Regions from separate parts of the Tistrella sp. genome, predicted to be linked through region 3. Evidence: riboswitches for the same ligand, from Rfam matches in the RefSeq annotation. Region 3 holds a riboswitch; each other region holds the start of a gene.
What was found. Region 3 has a riboswitch for cobalamin ahead of CMO28_RS14605 (energy-coupling factor ABC transporter permease). Riboswitches for the same ligand answer to the same signal wherever they lie in the genome.
Positions count from the first base shown of each region.

Region 1: it holds a riboswitch for cobalamin, as region 3 does, so the genes downstream of both, CMO28_RS23525 (TonB-dependent receptor plug domain-containing protein) here and CMO28_RS14605 (energy-coupling factor ABC transporter permease) in region 3, are expected to answer to the same signal.
Region 2: it holds a riboswitch for cobalamin, as region 3 does, so the genes downstream of both, CMO28_RS07295 (TonB-dependent receptor plug domain-containing protein) here and CMO28_RS14605 (energy-coupling factor ABC transporter permease) in region 3, are expected to answer to the same signal.

Region 1 is NZ_NYWI01000073.1:26,389-31,440, forward strand. It holds gene CMO28_RS23505 (calcium/sodium antiporter) at 1-30, shown strand, start outside; gene gmk (guanylate kinase) at 58-732, opposite strand; gene CMO28_RS23515 (YicC/YloC family endoribonuclease) at 761-1,651, opposite strand; gene CMO28_RS23520 (SDR family NAD(P)-dependent oxidoreductase) at 1,813-2,586, shown strand; cobalamin riboswitch at 2,658-2,874, shown strand; gene CMO28_RS23525 (TonB-dependent receptor plug domain-containing protein) at 3,040-4,980, shown strand; gene CMO28_RS23530 (ABC transporter substrate-binding protein) at 4,985-5,052, shown strand, end outside.
Region 2 is NZ_NYWI01000029.1:55,756-60,807, forward strand. It holds gene CMO28_RS07290 (cobyric acid synthase) at 1-437, opposite strand, end outside; gene CMO28_RS07295 (TonB-dependent receptor plug domain-containing protein) at 456-2,351, opposite strand; cobalamin riboswitch at 2,456-2,678, opposite strand; gene CMO28_RS07300 (PRC-barrel domain-containing protein) at 2,865-3,455, opposite strand; gene CMO28_RS07305 (SIMPL domain-containing protein) at 3,777-4,511, shown strand; gene hrpB (ATP-dependent helicase HrpB) at 4,520-5,052, shown strand, end outside.
Region 3 is NZ_NYWI01000040.1:105,666-110,717, reverse strand. It holds gene CMO28_RS14620 (energy-coupling factor ABC transporter ATP-binding protein) at 1-780, opposite strand, end outside; gene cbiQ (cobalt ECF transporter T component CbiQ) at 780-1,523, opposite strand; gene CMO28_RS14610 (energy-coupling factor ABC transporter substrate-binding protein) at 1,523-1,852, opposite strand; gene CMO28_RS14605 (energy-coupling factor ABC transporter permease) at 1,849-2,523, opposite strand; cobalamin riboswitch at 2,628-2,868, opposite strand; gene CMO28_RS14600 (YciI family protein) at 3,067-3,441, shown strand; gene CMO28_RS14595 (RNA polymerase sigma factor) at 3,438-4,688, shown strand; gene CMO28_RS14590 (cupin domain-containing protein) at 4,706-5,052, opposite strand, start outside.

The sequences.
Region 1 (5,052 bases), on a different contig from region 3:
GGTATCCGCGGGGCGCTGGGGCTCGCCTGATATGCGTCGGGGTGCCGGCGCGCTTTCTCAGCGGCCGGCGCCCTCGCGCATCACATTCACGAAGCCGCTGAGGCCGAGCCGGCGTCGGCGCCGCAGGCGCTCCGCCCTGAGGATCGCCTCCAGATCCGCCAGAGTACGGTCGACATCCTCGTTGACCAGCACATAGTCGTATTCGGCGTAGTGGCTCATCTCATCCGCCGCCTTGGCCATGCGCTTGGCCACCACCTCGGCGCTGTCCTGAGCCCGGGTCGTCAGGCGGCGCTCCAGTTCGGCGATCGAGGGCGGCAGGATGAAGACGGTCACAAGGTCGTCGCGCGCCCGGTCGGCCAGCTGCTGGGTGCCCTGCCAGTCGATGTCGAACAGAACGTCGCGGCCGTCGGCCAGCGTCGCCTCTACCGCGGCCCGGGGTGTGCCATAGCTGTTTTCGAACACGGTCGCATGCTCAAGAAGCGCCTCTTCGGCCACCATGCGATCGAAACTCGCGCGATCGATGAAGTGATAGTCGACGCCGTCCACCTCGCCCGGGCGCATCGGGCGGGTGGTTACCGAGACCGACAGCGTGATGTCGTCGTCCTGCGACAGCAGGCGGCGCGACAGCGTGGTCTTGCCGGCACCCGAAGGCGAGGAGAGCACCAGCATCAAGCCACGCCGGCGATCATGAGGGGCGCGGCGTGCGGCGGTGGTGTCGGTCATCAGCAGCATGGTCCCTGAGAGGCGGTGATGTCGAAGCTCATTCGACGTTCTGGATCTGCTCGCGGAGCTGATCGATCCGGGTCTTGAGGGCAAGTCCGATCCGCGTCAGCGCCGTGTCGGAAGATTTCGAGCACAGCGTATTGGCCTCACGGTTGAATTCCTGCGCCAGGAAATCGAGCTGGCGCCCGACCGGCTCGTCGGCGGCCATCAGCTCCCGTGCCTGGGCGACATGGGCGACCAGCCGGTCCAGCTCTTCACGGATATCGGCCTTGGCAGCCAGCATCGCGGCTTCCTGAACGATCCGGTCTTCGGCAGCACCCGCGCGGTCCTGCAGCAGGCTGCGCAGCTGTTCCTCCAGCCGGGCACGGATGGTCGCAGGCTGGGTGGCGGCCAGGCCGGCAGCCTCGGTCACCAGCCCCTCGATCGCATCGACATGTTCGGTCAGCAACCGGGTCAGAGCCGCCCCTTCCTGGGCGCGGGCAATGACCAGGCGATCGAAGGCGGCGATCAGGCTCTCGGTCATCGCATGCTCGCGCGCCGCCCGAACGGCCTCGCTCTCCTCCTGCTCCACCATCTGCAACAGGCCCGGCACCCGCAGCAGGCCGTCGAGCCGCGGCACCTTCGCCTTGGGAAAGCGTCGCTGAAGCTCGGTCAGAACCTCGCCCAGCCCGTCGGCGACCTCGGGATCGATGCGAAGACGCGCGCCCCGGGCATGGGTCACCAGGCCCAGCTGCACGCTGACATGGCCGCGGCGGATACGGTCCTGGGCGACCTTGCGGACGACCGGTTCCAGCTGGTCGAAACCGGGCGCCAGCCGGATCCGCAGGTCCAGCCCGCGGCCGTTGACGCTCTTGACTTCCCAGTTCCAGCCATAGCGGGCATCGCCTGCATCGGCGCGGGCGAATCCTGTCATGCTGGCAAGCGCCATGGCCAATCTCCCGAGGATGAGCGATGATCAGGGGCGGGTCGGACGGGCGGACTATACGAACCCGTCCCGCCCCCGCCAAGCCTCGGATGACCATCCGGGTCTGATCACGTCACAGTCTCCGACGCTGCCCGTCGGATGTCCACCAGGACCACCCGCGTCCCATGACCGCATCCCCCACGCCCCGCCATATCGCGATCACCGGCGCGTCCAGCGGACTGGGCGCTGCCCTGGCGCTGGAATATGCCGGACCGGGCATCCGACTTTCCCTGCATGGCCGCGACACGGACCGCACGGAAGCCGTGGCAGCCGCCGCCCGCAGCCGTGGTGCCGAGGTGGATGTGGCGCGGTTCGACGTCACCGATGCCGATGCCGTCGCAGCCTGGGTGACCGCGATCGGTGCAGGCGCGCCCCTCGACCTGATGATCGCCAATGCCGGCATCTCAGGCAACGAAACCGGCAGTGGCGGCGCGGTTTCGGCAGAGGTTACCAGGGCCATCTTCGCGGTCAATGTCGACGGCGTGGTCAACACCGTGCTGCCCGCAGCCGAGCTGATGCTGGGTCGCGGGCGCGGAGCGATCGCCATCGTCGCCAGCCTCGCCGGCTATCGCGGCCAGCCGGGGGCGCCTGCCTATGCCGCATCAAAGGCGGCCGTGAAGGCCTGGGGCGAAGGGCTGCGTCCGCGCCTTGCCCATGGCGGGCTACGGGTGTCTGTCGTCTGCCCGGGGTTCGTGCGCACGCCGATGACCGCCCGCAACCGCTTTCCGATGCCCTTCCTGATGGATGCCGACCGGGCGGCGCGGATCATCCGCCGCGGGCTCGACCGCAACCGGGCGCGCATCGCCTTTCCGTGGCAACTGGCGGCCCTTTGCTGGCTGCTCGCCGCCCTGCCGGCCGCCTGGGCGGACCGGCTGCTCGGCGGCCTGCCTGGGAAGTGACGGCCGCTGCAACCATCCGGCGAAAACACGCGAATGTCACATCGCGCTTGCCAGACGGGCGATCTTCGCGCCAGGATGGCTCCACTGACGGTGTCCTGCGGTCGTTCCGCAGGATGAAAAGGGAATGCGGTGCGCCGGTATCATAATCCGGCAATTCCGCGGCTGCCCCCGCAACTGTAAGCGGAGAGTGCCCCGTCTCGAAACCACTGGCCCCGACGGGGGCCGGGAAGGTGACGGTGGTGCGATGACCCGCGAGCCAGGAGACCTGCCGTCATTCGCGGTCACGGGCGAGCACGTCGGGCGGGGTGTACCGATGGGTTCTGCAAGCGGTGGCGGCGCGGCATGAAGACCCCATAAGCCCCCCAAGGCTTCCCCTTCCCGCCCCGACCAGCCACCCTGCCGGCCTCGTTCGCAGTGACCGCATGACGCAGTCGAACGAGGTCGAGTATCCCCGTGTCCACCAATCGCCCACCCGCCCGCCACCGGTCGCGCCGTCAGCTTCGTGCCGGCCTGGCCCTGCCACTGATCACGCTGTCTCCGCTGGCAATTACGAACCTGGCCGCTGCCGAAGAGACTGGAACCGACGAGGCCACGCGTCTCGCCCCGCTTTCCGTCTCTGCCGCCCGCAGCCCGGTGCCGGTCGAGACCGTCGGCAGCGCCGTCACCGTCATCACAGCCGAACAGATCGAGGCTTTGCAGATCCGTCAGGTCGACGATGTCCTGCGTCTGGTGCCCGGCCTTGCGGTCAGCCGCACCGGGTCGGTGGGTGGCACATCGCAGATCCGCATCCGCGGCTCGGAAGCCAATCAGACCCTGGTGCGCATCGACGGCATAGAAGTCTCCGATCCTTCGGGCGGGTCGGAATTCGATTTCGGCCATCTGCTTGCTTACGAGATCGAGCGGATCGAGGTTCTGCGCGGCCCGCAGAGCGCGCTCTATGGCTCGGATGCCGTGGGTGGCGTGATCGACATCACGACCAAACGTGGGTCCGGCCCGCTTTCGGGCAGTGTGCGGACCGAGGCCGGCAGTTTCGACACCCGCGAAGCGGTCGGCACGGTCTCTTATGGCGACCAGACGTTCGATGCCCTGGTCTCGGCCCAGAGCTTCCGCACCGACGGCATCTCATCCGCCGATGAACGCGCCGGCAATCCGGAGAAGGACGGCTATCGCAACCGGTCCGCTTTCGCGAAATTCGGCTGGCGGCCGGCGGAGGATCTGGAATTCGCCCTGGTCGGCAGGACCGTGCGCTATCGTACGGAAGGGGATGGCTATTCCACTCTTCCTTACGACGCCGATGAGGAAACCCGCGGTACGCAGACCTTCCTGCGCGGCGAAGCGCGCTACGCCATGGCGGACGGCCGCTGGCATCATAAGGTCGGCCTTGCCAACACCGAACATGATCGCGACTACCGATCAGATGGCAGCATCACCAGCACCTATCTGGGCCGCCGGCTGAAGGCAGACTATCAGACCGACTACGGGTTCGAGACCGGCGCCGTCAGTCACGATCTTTCGCTGGGAACCGAGTATGAACGCGAAACCGTACGAACCAGCAGTGCCTGGTCAACGGTCGACCGTGCCTTTGATTCCACAGGTTTTGCGGGGGAATACCGCCTCGGGCTCTACGACCAGCTCTTTCTCTCTGCGGCCGGACGCTACGACAGGAATGAAATCTTCGACGATCAGAAGACCTGGCGCTTCACCGCAGCCTGGCTGATCCCGGGCACGGATACCAAACTGCGGGCTTCTTATGGAACTGGCATCAAGAACCCGACCCTGTTTGAGTTGTTCGGCTACAGCAATACCTATCAAGGAAATCCCGATCTGAAGCCTGAAGAGGCAACCGGCTGGGATGCCGGTATCGAGCACAGCTTCTTCGATGGTCGATTCGTGATCGATTTCGGCTGGTTCCGCCAGGACATCGAAAATCTGATCCAAGGCAGCGGCAGCACGTCGATCAACCTGCCCGGCACATCGCGGATCAATGGGATAGAAACCTCGGTCACCATACGGCCGGTTTCGTGGGCCGATCTGCGGCTGGCCTACACGTATACAGACGGAGAAGACTCCAACGGGCAGGAGTTGGTGCGTCGTGCGCCGCACATCGCCAGTGCCGATCTCTCGACCCGCTTTCTCGACAACCGTGGCCGGGCCGGCCTCTCTGTCGTCTACAACGGCGAACAGAAAGACTGGGCCTACGATGCCTTCTACAACCGAAGCGTCGTCACCCTCGACGACTACACCCTCGTCAACCTGACCGCCGCCTATGATCTCACCGACACGGTCGAGATCTTCGGTCGGATCGACAATCTCTTTGACGAGGAGTATCAGGAGGTTCTGGGCTACGGCTCACGTGGTCGCGCAGGTTATGCCGGCCTGCGGATGCGGTTCTGACCTGATGCGAGCACGGCGCCTTCCGCACCGCCTGACCGGGCTTCTGTCGACCAGGTTTCTGTCGACCGGGCT
Region 2 (5,052 bases), on a different contig from region 3:
TCGCCGGCGCGCAGATTGACCTCCGAGACCGAGCCCGCCCCTTCGATCAGCACCAGATCGGATCGGGCGGCGAGGCGGGCGAAGCTCTCCAGCACCTTCGGCATCAGCCGGTCCCGCCAGCCGCGATATTCGGCGGCGCGCGCCGTACCGGCCATGCGGCCCTGCACCACCACCTGCGCGCCGATATCGGTCTGCGGCTTCAGCAAGACCGGGTTCATGTCGACCGAAAGCGGCACGCCGGCGGCACGGGCCTGCAGTGCCTGGGCGCGGCCGATTTCGCCGCCATCGGCGGTGACGGCGGCATTGTTCGACATGTTCTGCGGCTTGAACGGCAGCACCTTCAGCCCGCGGCGCACCGCGATGCGGGCAAGCCCCGCCACCAGCAGCGATTTGCCGACGTCGGATCCCGTGCCCATCACCATCAGGCAGCTTGCCATCGGCGGCGTCTCCCAATGTCAGAAGGCGACCCGCAGGCCGAGATAGAGGCTTCGACCAGGGGTGGCGTAGCCGTCCACTTCCTGATAGTCCACGTCGAAGACGTTGTCGAGCCGGGCATAGGCGGTGACGGCGTCGGTCAGGCGGTGGTCGCCATTGATTCCCATGATGGTATAGCGGCGGATCTTGGTCGGCCGGCTGGCGGAATTGACCTGCGCGCCGACATGGGACGCCTCGATGCCGATCCGGGTGCCGTCCAGCGGATAGACATCGGCGGCGGCGAACAGGGTGTGGCGCGGACGGCGCGGCAGGGCCGTGCCGGTCTCCAGATCCGTCGTCTCGAGATAGGTATAGGCCGCCTGAAGCGTCAGCCAGTCGGCCGGCACCGCCTTTGCCGTCGCTTCCAGCCCCTCGGTGCGGGCGCGGGCGGTGTTGCGGTAGCGGCTGGCGGCGGAATCGAAGCTCAGCATGTTGCGGATGTCGTTGCGGAACCAGGTGAGCCCCAGGGTCAGCGCGTCGTCGACGAGGCGCTGTTCGATGCCGATATCCCAGCCCCGGCTTTTCTCCACCTCCAGATCCGCATCGCCATAGGTCGGGTGATAGAGCTGGTAGAGCGACGGCGCCTTGGAGCCGGTGCCCCAGCTGCCGCGCAGCGTGGTGCCGGTGCCGGGCACGATCCAGGCACCAGTGAAGCGCCAGGTGGTGTGGGCGCCGAAGGCCGAATGATCGTCGCGGCGGACACCGGCGGTCAGATAGAGCTGGTCCCAGAGCCCGGCCCGGTACTGGCCGAAGATCGCGGTGGTATCGGCATTGGCCGAAAGCGTGTTGATCACCGGATCGCCGGGGGCCTTCGCATCACCGATCGAGGCGGCCTCGTGCTCGCGCGAGAGGCCGACGGTGGCCACGTCGTCGTGACCGTCGACGGTGATGTCGGTCTGGTTCTCGATCCCGGTCCGCCGGCCGTCGAAATCGGTGCGGACCGAAAAGCTGGAGGTCGGGTCCTTCGAACTGCGGTCGAGCCGCGAGCCCGAGAGGGTGGTACGGTTTTCAACCCGGCCGTCGAACAGGGTGGCGATGGCGGTCACCCGGCCGCTCAGGCTGTCGGCCTCGTTCTCGCCCGGCGCCTCGGGCTTGCGCGAGGGGTCGAAATCGGCCGAGGTGCGGGCGGCCGTGCCGGTGGCTTCGATCGCGAATTGATCACTCAGGGTCAGCCCGCCGCTGAGGCCGATCTGGGTGCCGGTGAAACCGTCATCCTCCCGCCCGCCTTCCAGGCGCGAGAAGCCTTGGGTGCGGAAATCGACGATCGAGACGGCGCCGTCCCAGCGCTCGCCGGCACCGCGCAGCGCCGCGGAATGCCGACGGCTGCGATAGGCGCCGTATTCTGCCGAGGCGTCGCCCTCCACCCCGGTGCCGCCATTGCGCAGACCCCGGCGGGTGACGATGTTAACCACGCCGCCCATGGCATCGGCGCCGTAAAGCGCGCTCTGCGGGCCGCGCAGCACCTCGATCCGGTCGACGTCGTCGGCAAGCAGGCGGCCGAGATCGAAAGCCCCGCTGGCGCTGGCGGGATCGTTCACCTCGACGCCGTCGATCAGGATCTTGGTCTGGCTGTCATCGGTGCCGCGCAGCCTGAGATTGGTGGCGGCCCCGGGGCCGCCGGTGCGGCTGAACGATACGCCCGGCGCCCGGCGCAGCGCATCGACCACGAAGACGGTGCCGGCTCGGCGCAGGTCGTCGCCGTCGATCACCGTCACCGAGCTGCCGACGGTGGCGGGATCGACGGCCGTGCGGGTGGCGGTCACCACCAGAGGTGTCAGGGTTTGACGGGTTTTTTCGTCATCGGCGAATGCCGGGACGGCACCGGTGGTGGCGGCAAGGGCGGTGCCGAGCAGAAACAGGCGGACGGCGGCGGTCATGGGTCTGTTATGGTCCCGCGATGGCTGGCGCACCGACGCGAACGGGATGGCCGGCGCGTGTCCGGGTCTCCCTGCCGCCGGTCATGCCCGCCCGGCGACCGCGCGATACGCGGGGGTGCGACGGCAGGTCTCCTGGCTCGCGGGTCCAGGCCCGGGCCCCCGGCCTTCCCGGCCTGTTACCGCCAGTGGCTGTCATGGGGGTGGGCTCACCGCCTACAGTTGCGGGTACAGCCGCGGCCTGGGCGCCCTGGCGCCGCACCGCGTTCCCTCTTCGCCGGCCGCCTTTCCGAGGAAAGGCGGCACGGAACCGTCGCCCCGCACCATAAAGACCGGGATGCCCTGGGGCAAGCGGCACGAAAGAAGGGCGCCATCCTCGCGGGGGGAGGATGGCGCCCGAAGTGATCAGGCAGGGAGACGTTCGGGAGGAGAACGTCGGTGGTCCAGGGGAAGGTCGGTGGTCCAGGGGAAGACCGTCGTCAGTCAGTCATGGTCGTCGTTCATGGTCGGCCCGGATCAGCCGCCCGACGGGGCGGTGGTGGGGGCGGGGGTGCTCATCGGCTGGGCGCCGGTGGCGGCATCAGCGTCGCTCTTCACGGCTTCCTGTGACTTGAAGGCCGGCATCTGCTCCAGCTGCTCGGGCGTCACCGAGGCGACCAGGGCCTGTTCGGCCGGCTCGGCCTTAAGCTGATCCCAGGGCACCATCACTTCCTTGGCGCCGAAGCCCAGCACGCCGCCATAGGCGAGCACCGCATGGGTGATCTGACCGTCGGTACCGAAGATCACGCCCTGAAGGGAGGCGACTTCCTCACCGTCGGGGGTCCGGACCACGGTGTCGTTCGACAGCAGGGTATCGGCCGGCTGCGGATCCTCGGCCTCGGCGGTGTCGGCACCGCCAGCCGGCGGGGTCGCGGGCATGGCGCCCGACGGGGCTGCCGTGCTGCCGGCACCTGCACCCATCCCGCTGCCGGCCGGGGCCTGCTGTTCCGTGGGGGCAGCACCCGGCGAGGCGGCCTGTGCCAGTGCGCTGCCGGCCGCGAGGGGGGCGGCACCCAGACCGACGATGATCGCAAGAGCCGAGGTCGTGCCGCGCATGGACTTGAACATGGTCAATTACTCCTGTGTTCGGCGATCCGGCAAGTTCTCTTGCCTTCCTCAATGATCTGGGAACTTGAGCGAAAATTGTTAAGTGCTGCGCTGTGGCATAATCATGTGAGGTTTGGTCTTCGAATACTGGTAGAAGATGATGAAGCCCCCCCGGCTGTGAGCGGGCGATGTCAGAAGGGCCGGATCGGGCCTCCCCCGTGTCGGCATGGTGTCGCGGCCGTGCTTGACGCCGGCCGCGGCGCGTCGCAGGCTCCGGCGCAGGAGGGACGACGGCTGCCCGCAACCCCCGCGGGGCCGAATTTCTGCGCAGGAGATCTGCCGATGCGTATGGACGTTCTGGGACTGGCCGGTGCCGCGGTGATCGCGGTGGGCATTGCCGCCGGCGGCTGGCTGGTCGGCCAGGGTGTGGTCGAGGCGCGGCTCGGCAACCGCACCGTCCAGGTGAAGGGCCTGGCCGAGCGCGAGGTGAAGGCCGACCTGGCAGTCTGGTCGCTGCGCTATGTCGCCTCCGGCAACGATCTGAACGAGGTGCTGGGCCAGCTGAAGCGCGATACCGAGACGGTGAAGCGTTTCTTCACCGATGCCGGCCTGCCGGCCGAGACGATCGAGATGCTGAGCCTGGAGGTGACCGACCAGAACGCGCAGCTCTATCGCTCGGGCCCGGTCGAGGTGCGCTATATCGTGGCGCAGACGGTGTCGGTGCGGACCACCGATGTCGACAAGGTGGAGGCCGCATCGCAGAAGGTGGGCGATCTGGTCGAGGCCGGGGTGGTGCTGTCCAACGACATGGGCGCCTGGGGCAGCGGCCCGTCCTATATCTTCACGAAGCTCAACGATCTGAAGCCCGGGATGATCGCCGAGGCGACCGCCAATGCCCGCGACGGTGCCGCCCAGTTCGCAACCGACAGCGGCAGCCATGTCGGCGCGATCCGCAATGCCTCTCAGGGGCTGTTCCAGATTCTGCCGGCGACCGATATCCCGAACATGCCCGAGAACCGCCAGGTGACCAAGACCGTGCGGGTGGTGACGACCATCGACTTCTTCCTGGAAGACTGAACCCCGCCTTGACGTCGGACGCCCCCCTGCCTGATCCCGCATTGCCCGACCGGATCGCCCGTGCGATCCGGTCGCTGCCCGTGGCGGAGCTTGCCCGCCCGATCCGCGAGGCTCTCCATCAGGGCCGCGATCTGGTGATCGAGGCGCCGCCGGGTGCCGGCAAGACCACCGCGGTGCCGCTGCTGCTGCTGGATGCCCCCTGGGCGGCAGAGGGGCGCATCCTGATGCTGGAGCCGCGCCGGCTGGCGGCACGCGCTTCGGCGGCACGCATGGCCGCGATACTGGGCGAGGCGGTGGGGGAGACGGTGGGCTACCGGGTCCGGCTGGACCAGAAGGTCGGCCCCCGGACCCGGATCGAGGTGGTGACCGAGGGCATCTTCACCCGCCGCATCCAGGGCGATCCTGAGCTTCAGGGCGTGGCGGCGGTGATTTTCGACGAAATTCACGAACGCAGCCTGGATGGCGATCTGGGCCTGGCGCTGGCGCTGGAGGCGAAACAGGCCCTGCGCCCCGATCTGCGGCTGATCGCCATGTCGGCGAC
Region 3 (5,052 bases):
CGGCAGGGGCCCGGCCGGCAAGAGTCCGCGGGATGCCAGGGCAGAGGCCAGACGGCGCAGCATCGGCAGGCGCAGCCCCAGCCCCGACAGCAGCACCTCGTCTTCGAAAACCGTGTCGGGCGCCCCGTCCAGGACGATCCGGCCACGGCCGAAAACGGCGACACGGTCGGCCCAGCCATTGGCCAGATCCATGTCATGGGTGGCGATGACCACGGCGGTCCCAGTGCCCGCCACCGCATCCAGGCGCTGCATCAGCTCGTCCACCCCCGCCGGATCCAGCCCTGCCGTCGGCTCGTCGAGCAGCAGAATGCCGGGACGCATGGCGAGCAGCCCCGCGATCGCGACCCGCTTGCGCTGGCCGAAGCTGAGCATATGGGTGGCCCGGTCGGCGAGGTGGGCGACGCCCATCATCGCCAGCGCCTCGGCCGTGCGCTCCCCGGCCTCGGCTGCCGTCAGCCCCAGATTGAGCGGCCCGAAGCTCACATCCTCGGCGACGGTCGCCGCAAAGAGCTGATCATCCGGGTCCTGAAACACCAGACCGACACGGTGCCGCAGCCGGGTCAGGCCCTTGCGGTCGTGGGTGACCGGGGTGCCGTCCAGCACGACCTGCCCCTGATCGGTGCGGATCGCCCCGGCCAGCGCCAGCAGCAGGGTGGATTTGCCGGCGCCATTGGCGCCCAGAATGGCCAGCCGGCCGCCGGCCGGGATCGCCAGATCGACATGGTCGAGCGCCGTGACGCCGCCCGGATAATGATGGACCAGACCGCGGGCTTCGAGCATCAGCCGATCCAGACCGCCCCGGCCGCAGCAAGCACCAGACCACAGGCAAGCACGGCAAGCCGCGCCGGGGCCGCAACCGCCTCGGTGCCGGCAAAGCGCAGGCGGCCGTCATAGCCGCGCACCGCCAGCCCGGCATTCATCCGCTGCGCCCGATCCAGCACCCGGGGCAGAAGCCCCGCAAGCAGCCGCCCGCCCGAGCGGATCTGCCGGCCCCAGCCGGCATGTCCCAGCCGGGCCGCCTGGGCACGCTGCCCCGTCTCAAGACAGTCCAGCACCAGCCAGACGATGCGGAACATCATCATCGCCAGATCCGAGATGTCGGGGGCGAGCCCGCGACGCTGAACCATCTGCAGCAGCGAGGTGAGCGGCGTGGTCAACGCAAGCCCGATCAGACAGGCGACGCAGGTGATGCTTCTGAGGCCGGTGAAGGCGGCAGCAGACAGCACCTCGGGCCCGGCGATTCCAACCACCGGCCCCTGCGCCCAATGCAGCGTGATCATCTGCACCGCAGTACCGGCCAGGATGAAACCGGCCGGCACCACGGCCGCGGCGCGCAGATCCCGCGGCGCCACCTGTGCCGCCCCCAGCACCAGGCAGAGGACCAGCATCAGGATCACGATCTGGCCGATCCAGCCGGCCGCGATGAGCGAGACCAGCATCAGCCCGATGAAGATCAGGGCCTTTTCGGCAGCCGGTCGTCTGCGCCAGCGGTTGGTCTGCGCGGCACGATCGATGGCCCGCATCAGGCGCGGGGTCCGTCGGCACGTGCCGGCGCCGCCTCGTCCGCGGCCGGATCCGCCTCGCGGCGGCCACGGCGCAGGCCGAAATAATAGCCGAGCAGACCGGCGCCGATCGCCGCCTGAAGGGCGAAGAGCAGGCTTTCGATCTCGCCGCTCGGCGGCTCCCACAGCGGTTGGAACCAGGGCACATAGTCCGGCGCGATCTCGCCGATCACCAGTTCCGCCTGACCGTCGGCCCCGGCGAATTCCGCCGTGCCGGGCGGATGGATCAGCAGCGGCGCGATCGCCAGCATCACGACCAGGGCGAGCAGAACCAGATTGCGCTTCATCATGACGCCACCCGCCCGCGGAACAGATCCAGCGCCTTCAGTTCCGAGCGGCTGTAGCGGCCGAGCATGTTGAACACCACCACGGTCAGCAGCCCCTCGCTGATCGCCAGCGGCACCTGGGTGAGGGCGAAAATGCCCAGGAACTTCGATGCCGCCCCGGCGATGCCACCGGTCGGATCGGGGAAGGCGAGCGCCAGTTGCAGCGAGGTCACCACATAGGTGGCAAGATCGCCGAGCGTCGCCGCAAAGAAGATCGCGAGTGCGGCCCCGGCCCCCATGCGGGTGAGGCCGTGGAACAGCCCCCAGGCCACGAAGGGCCCGGCGATCGCCATGGAGAATACGTTGGCGCCAAGGGTGGTGAGCCCGCCATGGGCGAGCAGCAGGGCCTGAAACAGCAGCACGATGGTGCCGAGCACGGTGGTGACCGTGGGCCCGAACAGGGTGGCGGCCAGCCCCGTTCCGGTCGGATGGGAACAGCTGCCGGTCACCGAGGGCAGTTTCAGCGCCGAGAGCACGAAGACATAGGCGCCGGATGCCGCCAGCAGCAGCTTCACTTCCGGCGTTTCGCGGACCAGCCGGGTGATGCGGCGGGCACCGTGAATGACGAAGGGGGCCGAGACCGCCGCCCAGAGGGCGGCATGGGTCGCCGGCAGATAACCTTCCATAATATGCAAGGGCCGATCCTCCGAAGGCGTTGGCCACGTGCGGCAAGGCCTTCGGAGAAATCCCGGCAGGTTCCGGGGACCCCGCCCCCGTCCGAACACCCCGTTCGGAGAGTGGCCCTGTCAGATGCGAAGGCAGGTTTCCTGGCTTGCGGGTCACCATCCGTCGCCGGCCTTCCCGGTTGCCCAGTGGCCTGACAGCCCGGAACCTCAGGTCCCGGGCGGGCGACGAACTCTCCGCCTACAGTTGCGGGGGCAGCCATGGCTCCCGGGCGCACAGCGCCCGTGCCCATGTTCCCTTTTACACCGCCCTCCCCCGTCAGGAGCGAGAGGCGGACCTTCATGGGAGGTGATTCTGATCTGTGGTTGTATCGGGTGTCAAGTCGTCGGCCCGCGGGTGGGGTCGGCACCGGACATCCCCGCCTCAAAAAAATGTCGGGCCGCACGGCATCGCTGTCGAAATCGCCATGGCCCGGGGCTCATCATTCCGGACGGGGAAGAGCGGCCCGCGGGGTGCGGGCACGGCGTGCCGTCCGCAGATGAGGGATGCGAACGATGCAGTACATGATGGTGATCTACGAAACCGCCGAAGCCCATGCGAAGCAGAAGGATCCGGCCCGGGCCGGGGACTATTGGGGCGGCTGGGGTGCCTATGTCGAGGCGATCCGCGCCTCGGGCATCATGCTGGAAGGCCACGGGCTGCTGCCGCCCGAGACGGCGACGACGCTGCGGATCACGGACGGGCGCCGCGAGGTGCAGGACGGCCCGTTTGCCGACACCAAGGAGCGGCTCGCCGGCTATTTCGTGATCGAGGTGCCGGATCTGGACACGGCCCTCGACTGGGCCGCCCGCTGCCCCGCGGCGGCCGAGGGTGCCATTGAGCTGAGGCCGGTGATGCCCTCGGCGCAGGAACCCGGGGGCGCGGCGTGACCGGCCCCGACGCGGCACACAGGGCGGTCGAGGCGGCGGCACGGCAGTCCCGTGCCCGCCTCGTCGCCTTCCTGGCCGCACGGTTCCGCGACCTGGCCGCGGCAGAGGATGCCGTGGCCGATGCCTTCCGGATCGCGCTCGACCTCTGGCCCCGGCAGGGTGTGCCGCACGCGCCGGAGGCCTGGCTCGCCACGGTCGCCCGCCGCCGGATCACCCATGCCCTGCGCCATGGGGCCGTGCGCCGGGCGGCCGAACCGGCCCTGACCCTGCTGGCGGGGGAGGCGGAGGATGCGGCGATGGCGGCGCGGCCCCTGCCCGACGACCGCCTGGCCCTGCTGTTCGTCTGCGCCCATCCCGCGATCGCCCCCGAGATGCGCGCGCCGTTGATGCTGCAGGCGGTGCTGGGGCTGGATGCCGCCCGGATCGGATCGGCCTTTCTGGTGGCACCCGCCACCATGGGGCAGCGGCTGGTCAGGGCCAAGGCGCGGATCCGGAGCGCCGGCATCGGCTTTCAGCTGCCCGAGCCGCAGGATCTGCCGGAACGGCTGAGCCATGTGCTGGATGCCGTCTACGCCGCCTTCGGCACCGGCTGGGAGATGGTGGCCGGCGGCGATACCCGCGGCGCCGACCTGACCGGCGAGGCCCTGTGGCTGGGCCGGCTGCTGGTGGAGCTGATGCCGTCCGCGGCCGAGGCGCGCGGTCTTCTGGCCCTGATGGCCCATTGCGAGGCACGCCGCCCGGCAAGGCGCGACGCCGCCGGCCGCTATGTCCCGATCGATCTTCAGGACACCACGCTCTGGCGGGCCGATCTGATCGCCGAGGCCGAAGCCCAGCTGGCCGCGGCCGCAGCCCTGGGGCGCCCCGGCCGCTATCAGCTGGAGGCGGCGATCCAATCCGCCCATAACGCACGCGCCGACCCCGCCGGGCGGCCGCAACCCGGCCCCGACATCCGACTGGCCCTCTATAGTGCCCTGATGGCGATCGCCCCATCCGCAGGGGCCGCCGTCGGCCATGCCGCCGCCCTGGCCGGAACGGCGGGCCCGATGCACGGCCTTCATGCCCTCGACGCCGTCGCCGGGCTTGAGACCTATCAGCCCGCCTGGGCGCTTCGGGCCCATCTGCTGGCGGCGTCGGGCGATGCCGCATCGGCGCGCGCCGCCTATGCCCGGGCAATCGGCCTTGCCGAGGATCCGGCCGTGCGCAGCTGGCTTGCGGCCGCAGCCGCCGGCCTCAATGACGGGGCGTGACCGACGGATCGTCGGCATCAATGACGGGGCGTGACCGACGGATCATCGGTCCAGGCACTGCTGCCGTCGCGGGGGGTGAAGAACAGGATGTCGAGGGCGGGCGTGTGCAGGACCGCGCCGTGGGTCATGGCCCTGGGCACACAGAGGACATCGCCGGGCCCGACCTCCAGCTGCATGTCTTCCACGCCCGTACTGATGGTAAAAGTGGCGCGGCCGGCCAGGATCACCAGGATTTCGTCGCCGCCGTCATGGCGTTCCCAGAAGCCCTTCACGCTGCCTGCATCGATCCGGATCACCCCGGCCATCACCGGCCCGTCGGCCAGATGATGATCGAGCAGGCGAAAGTCGCCGCCCGGCACCAGTG